Regions from separate parts of the Bacillus sp. AFS031507 genome, predicted to be linked through region 3. Evidence: riboswitches for the same ligand, from Rfam matches in the RefSeq annotation. Region 3 holds a riboswitch; each other region holds the start of a gene.

What was found. Region 3 has a riboswitch for lysine ahead of COE25_RS16715 (aspartate kinase). Riboswitches for the same ligand answer to the same signal wherever they lie in the genome.
Region 1: another riboswitch for lysine. It lies ahead of dapA (4-hydroxy-tetrahydrodipicolinate synthase); the one in region 3 lies ahead of COE25_RS16715 (aspartate kinase).
Region 2: another riboswitch for lysine. It lies ahead of COE25_RS06445 (amino acid permease); the one in region 3 lies ahead of COE25_RS16715 (aspartate kinase).

The regions. Positions count from the first base shown of each region.
Region 1 covers NZ_NUOW01000016.1:9,039-11,314, reverse strand. Annotated here, with positions in the region: gene COE25_RS16920 (MFS transporter) at 1-667, shown strand, start outside; gene COE25_RS16915 (hypothetical protein) at 760-954, shown strand; lysine riboswitch at 1,054-1,234, shown strand; gene dapA (4-hydroxy-tetrahydrodipicolinate synthase) at 1,365-2,252, shown strand.
Region 2 covers NZ_NUOW01000003.1:500,537-502,812, reverse strand. Annotated here, with positions in the region: gene COE25_RS06450 (YitT family protein) at 1-749, opposite strand, end outside; lysine riboswitch at 980-1,170, shown strand; gene COE25_RS06445 (amino acid permease) at 1,275-2,276, shown strand, end outside.
Region 3 covers NZ_NUOW01000015.1:208,726-211,001, forward strand. Annotated here, with positions in the region: gene uvrC (excinuclease ABC subunit UvrC) at 1-1,071, shown strand, start outside; lysine riboswitch at 1,142-1,319, shown strand; gene COE25_RS16715 (aspartate kinase) at 1,431-2,276, shown strand, end outside.

The sequences.
Region 1 (2,276 bases), on a different contig from region 3:
ATTCTTTGTTGATGTGCCTCCGTTAGTTGTATCTGTAAAAACAGCTGAAGTAAAAGGGTTTAAGCTTTCCAACTATATTGAGCCAAAGGCACTGCCCATCGCTGTCATTACACTGGTAGTAGCTTTTTGTTATTCCAGCGTTCTATCTTTTATTAACTTCTATGCGATCGAAATTGACTTAGTTAGTACGGCGAGTTTCTTCTTCCTAGTCTATTCTATCGCAGTATTGATATCACGCCCGATCACAGGCCGCTTAATGGACCTGAAGGGTGCAAACTTTATTATGTATCCGGGCTTTGTCCTCTTAGCAGTCGGCTTGTTTCTGTTAAGTTCAGCTAGTATCAGCATTACTTTATTGCTAGCAGGTGTTCTAATTGGCCTTGGTTTCGGTAACATGCAGTCAAGCACCCAGGCAGTGGCCGTTAAAGTAACGCCTCCCCATCGGATGGGTTTGGCGACATCGACTTTCTTTATCTTTCTTGATGCAGGACTTGGATTCGGTCCATATATCCTTGGATTTATTATTCCATTAACCGGCTTTAGCAACCTGTATGTCATCTTAGGTATTGTCGCTCTGGCAACCTCAATTCTTTACTATTTTTTACACGGCAAGAAAGAACGTTCAGGAAGGACGATTATGACTGGACCAACCCCCGACCCTAATTGACTTCAGGTAACCGGCCAAACGAAGGCACGCATAAAACCGGTTTATAGCAAATATGATAAGCATAAGAATCCTAATTAAAGGGGTCGGTAGACATGATAATTTTTAATAAAATTGCATTATCATTTGTTGTCTTTTTTTCCTTCAGTATTATCATAAATACTTATTTGGGAGAAAAGGAACGGGTCCAATCTAATGTTATTTATTTTGTTATGAACGGGTTTGCTTATATTGTATCTGCCTTAGAAGTTGAAAAGGATAAACTGAGTTTAGAAACGGCAGAAATATAGTATGAATTTTAAAATAAAGTTCCAATTGCCCTTGAACCAAAGGGAATATTCTGATATATTTACTATCAATTAAATATTTTCTTACTTCACGTTTTTTGAAGTGAGGATAGAGGCGCAAAGACCATGAGTACACAATAGGAGGATAATGAGGTCCAATGATGATTGTGAAAAGGGGAATTTGCCGAAGCTTCAATGAATCTCATTGGTCTTGAAGCTGGTTCTGCTATTGAAAAAATACAGAACTGTCATATAGGAAACTATATGGAGGGCTATCTTACGCACGGGAACTTATTTTTTTTATGTTTCTACTGCAACAGCGAACCCTCGTTGTTGCTTTTTTGCGTTAAATTATGAATGGCCTTACCCACCTCTAAATTTTAAAAAAAATTTTAATTAAAGGGTGAGAAATGATGAATTTTGGCCAAGTTTTAACCGCTATGGTTACACCATTTGATCAAAATGGTGAAATAGATTTTAACGCGACTAGAACACTTGTTGATTATTTAATTGAAAATGGTACCGATGGAATCGTAGTTGCTGGTACAACCGGAGAATCTCCTACATTAACAACGGAAGAAAAAGTCGCTTTATTTAAATTTGTTGTCGAGGCTGTCAATGGAAGAGTTCCGGTTATCGCTGGAACTGGCTCCAATAACACGAGAGCTTCCATCAGCCTAACAAAGCTGGCTGAAGAAACAGGCGTCGATGGGATTATGCTTGTTGCTCCTTATTACAACAAACCATCCCAAGAGGGCATGTATCAGCACTTCAAAGCGATTGCTGAATCTACACCATTACCGATTATGCTTTATAATATCCCCGGCCGAAGTGTGGTCAACCTGTCGGTAGAGACCATTGTTCGACTTTCACAGATTCCAAATATTGTCGCCTTAAAAGAAGCAAGCGGTAACTTAGATGCTATGGCTGAAATTATTAGCCAAGCACCAAGTGATTTTACCCTTTATAGTGGTGATGATGGCTTAGCATTGCCGGTTTTAGCCATTGGTGGAGCTGGAGTGGTTTCCGTTGCTTCCCATGTCATTGGTAATGAAATACAAGAAATGATTAATCATTTTAAAAATGGGAATGTCCAAAATGCAGCTAGTGCCCATCGCCGTCTTCTCCCGATTATGAAAGCATTATTTGCAGCACCAAACCCAGCACCGGTAAAAGCCGCATTGAATATGAATGGAGTGAACGTTGGAGGTCTTCGCCTGCCATTGCTCCCATTAACCACCGAAGAGCAAAGAGCACTACAAGGTGTTCTACCAGCGAGCAATGTTAAAGTATTAATATAATTAATCCACCGATAAAAACAAGCT
Region 2 (2,276 bases), on a different contig from region 3:
GATGGATCAACTTCTGTAATTAAGTTTTTAACTTCATTAAGTTCGTATCTGGAAATTACCGTTATCATCACGTTCCGTTGGTGATTTGAGTAGCCGCCAACCCCATCCATAATCGTCAAACCTCGATACAAATTTGTCAGTAAATGAGCTCTCATTTCTTCGCCCTTATCTGTAATGATCATTAAAGTTAATTTAGCATGATCTGTATAAATTGCATCCACCACTTTACCTGTAACAAAAATGGAAACCAAGGTATAAAGAGCAGAATCCCAATCAAATAAAAATCCACTGATCAAGATGACGACAGCATTCATGCCTGAAAGTAAAACACCAATCGGAAAATCTCTTTTTCTCGCCACAATCATGCCAATAATATCAAATCCCCCGGTCGATCCAGAACAGCGAAAAACTATTCCGACACCTAACCCGGTTAAAGCACCACCGAAAATTGAGGAGAGAATTCTATCATCGGCAATGGCATGAACGGGAATTAAATAAAGGCCAATTGATATAATTATTACAGCAAAGATGGAATTCACGATAAATCTTTTCCCTAACATTTTATAACCAATAATCAATAACGGAAAATTCAGCAGGAAATTTGCCACCCCTGTATTAACAGGCGAGATCATCCCTAAAATCATAGAAATTCCGCTCAATCCACTGCTTAACACTTCATGAGGGATTAAGAAAAGGTTAAAGGCAACCACAACAATGAGAGATCCCGAAATCATTCCAACAATCTGCATGGTAAAAATCCTCCTATGAAAAACAGGCAATTAATTCTATTTAAAAATAATACCGATTCTCTCTTATAAAGTAAATTAAATAATTTATTAAAAAGAAACTCAATTATCTGTTTATTCTAATTGATTGAATAAAGACTTCTCATTTTTGGAATAATATATTATTGACAATTCTATAATAATATTTATACTTTAGTAATATATTAACTTTATATGATAAATCCTCATCAAACCGATGAGGTAGAGGTCGCGGTTTTTATCAGTAAAGCGGACGAGATGAGAGAGACATCCTTGACTCCGTTTGAAAGGAAAAGCTGCCGAAGTGTGCTTTCATCTCTGAAAAAGCATGCTGGGGCTGTCTCCAAATAGGAACAGAACTGTCACGCTTAAACCTACCAGTTAAGCGTGTTGAGCTATCTTTCGGAAGGTATGATGCGGGGTATTTACAATGCCATCGATACTTCTTCGATGGCATTTTTTTATTCCAAACTCCTTCTCGAAAAAATTAGAAAAAGAGGAGTCAAGACAATGCAAACAGCAAGAGTATTAAAAGAGAGTGAATATACTAGTGACTTAACACTACAACAGGATCCAACCGAATTAAAACGAAGTTTAAAATCCCGTCACCTCACAATGATTTCCCTTGGCGGGACGATTGGTACTGGACTTTTTCTAGCTAGCGGTGGCGCTATCCATAGTGCGGGACCCGGCGGGGCAATCCTTTCCTACCTTGTTATTGGTATTATGGTTTACTTTTTGATGCAGGGCTTAGCAGAAATGGGTGCCTATATGCCAGTTGCCGGAAGCTTTAGTACGTATGCAACCAAATTTGTCGATCCTTCCCTTGGTTTTGCCCTAGGCTGGAACTATTGGTATAACTGGGCAATTACGATTGCTGCCGAATTAGCTGCTGTAACAATGATTATGAAATTCTGGTTTCCACATATTCCTTCATTCATTTGGAGCGGCATCTTTTTAGTAATTATGTTTCTATTAAACTATCTTTCTGTTAAAGGATTCGGAGAAGCAGAATATTGGTTTTCCTTAATTAAAGTTGTTACAGTTATTATTTTTATCGTTACTGGTACTTTAATGATCTTCGGCATCATGGGTAATGAAGCAATCGGCTTCAAAAACTTCACTGTTGGTGATGCTCCATTCCACGGCGGCTTTATGTCCATGATGGGAATCTTTATGGCTGCAGGCTTCTCCTTCCAAGGAACAGAGCTTTTAGGTGTTGCTGCTGGTGAAACGGAGGATCCAAAGAAAGCTATTCCTCGTGCAGTGAAACAAGTTTTCTGGCGTATTTTATTATTCTATGTATTGGCTATACTAGTAATCGGACTGCTTATTCCATATACAAACGGGAATTTAGCAAATGGGGATATAACCGTTAGTCCATTTACGCTGGTTTTTCAAAAGGCTGGCATCGCTTTCGCCGCTTCAATCATGAATGCTGTTATTCTTACAGCTGTATTATCGGCAGGAAATTCAGGAATGTATGCATCCACTCGGATGCTTTGGGATTTG
Region 3 (2,276 bases):
CAGAAAATTACCATGAACGATTTTACGGATCGTGATGTATTTGGTTATGCAGTCGATAAAGGCTGGATGTGTGTGCAAGTCTTTTTTGTCCGCCAAGGGAAACTAATTGAGCGGGACGTCTCCATGTTCCCCTTCTATAATGAACCAGAGGAAGAAATACTAACTTTCCTCGGACAATTTTATTCGAAAGCTAATCACTTCAAGCCGAAGGAAATTCTGATTCAAGATGAAGTCGATTTGAGTCTGGCGGAACAACTACTTGAAGTAAAAGTGCTCCAGCCACAACGGGGGCAGAAAAAGGATATTGTCCAATTGGCGATCAAAAATGCAAAAATAGCCTTAAATGAAAAGTTTTCCTTGATCGAGAAGGATGAAGACCGCACCATTAAGGCTGTCGAGAACTTGGGTGAATTACTGGGAATTTATACGCCGCACCGGATTGAAGCATTCGATAACTCCAACATCCAAGGGACAGACCCAGTATCAGCCATGGTCGTTTTCATTGATGGAAAGGCAAATCATCGGGAATACAGGAAATATAAGATTAAAACCGTTCAAGGACCTGATGATTATGAATCCATGCGAGAAGTGACAAGAAGAAGGTATTCACGCGCCTTAAAAGAAGAACTTCCCCTCCCAGATTTAATCATCATCGATGGTGGTAAAGGCCATGTTGAAGCCGTAAGAGATGTTTTGGAAAATGAGTTAGGATTGGATATTCCACTATCGGGACTCGTCAAAGATGATAAACACAAAACTTCCCAATTGCTGTACGGCAATCCTTTGGGAATTGTTCCATTAGGCCGAAACAGCCAGGAGTTTTATTTACTGCAAAGAATTCAAGATGAGGTCCATCGCTTTGCCATTACGTTTCATCGTCAGCTTCGTGGAAAAAGTGCCTTTCAATCCTTGCTCGACGATATTCCTGGAATCGGTGAGAAAAGGAAAAAGCTATTGCTAAAACAATTTGGCTCTGTGAAAAAAATGAAAGAGGCTAGTATGGAGGAATTTACAAATATCGGAATTCCTATGAACGTAGCCGAAGAATTAATTAAAAAACTTCAATCCTAGTGATTGTAAGAAAAAATAGAACATGCTATAATAAGTGAAAATTTAATTTACTATCACTTTTACGTATTAAAGTGAAGGTAGAGGTGCGAGCTTCAAGAGTAATGGTTCTGAGAAGGATGAGCTTCTAAGACGGATCATGAAAGGGAATGTTCGCCGAAGTAAAGAAAATCTCATTTCTTTCTTTGCTGGTCCTGTATTGAATAAATGCCGGATTGTCAGGACGAATGTCTTGGAGAGCTATCTTACATTGTAGGTGCGAGAATATTTTTTCGTGTTCTAAAGCAATGAGAGGCTCTTCTCATTGCTTTTTTATTTGGAAAAATTTACACGTGTTTACTAGAAAGAAGGAGAAAACAATCATGGGGATTATTGTACAAAAATTCGGGGGAACCTCCGTTGCTAATGTAGAAAGAATACTAAATGTAGCATCCTGTGTAAAAGAAGAGACAGACCGTGGCAACAATGTAGTCGTTGTTGTTTCTGCGATGGGAAAATCAACGGATACACTTGTCGGATTAGCAAAAGAAATTTCCGCACAGCCTAATAAGCGGGAAATGGACATGCTGTTATCAACAGGAGAACAGGTAACCATTGCGTTATTGTCAATGGCCTTAAATCAGCAAGGGCTTGATGCCGTTTCTTTTACAGGCTGGCAGGCAGGAATCATCACAGAACCTGTCCATGGAAATGCCCGCATTTCGAATATTAAAACGTCTGCAATTGAAACGGAGCTCGCAACGGGTAAGGTTGTCATTGTGGCAGGATTCCAAGGAATCACGGAAGAAGGCGCAATTACGACGCTCGGTCGTGGTGGTTCTGATACGACAGCTGTGGCATTAGCGGCAGCCTTAAAGGCAGATAAATGCGATATTTATACCGATGTTACTGGGGTTTACACCACGGATCCAAGATATATCAAGAATGCTCGTAAATTATTATCTGTATCGTACGATGAAATGCTAGAGTTAGCTAATTTAGGTGCTGGCGTGCTCCATCCAAGAGCAGTAGAATTTGCTAAAAACTATCAGGTTCGGCTTGAGGTTCGCTCGAGCATGGAGAGAGTAGAAGGAACAGTTATTGAGGAGGAAGCAGCAATGGAACAAAACTTAGTAGTCCGCGGTGTCGCATTTGAAGACGAAATAACAAAAGTAACAGTATTAGGATTGGCGAATTCATTAACAAGTCTATCTACCATCTTTTCAACA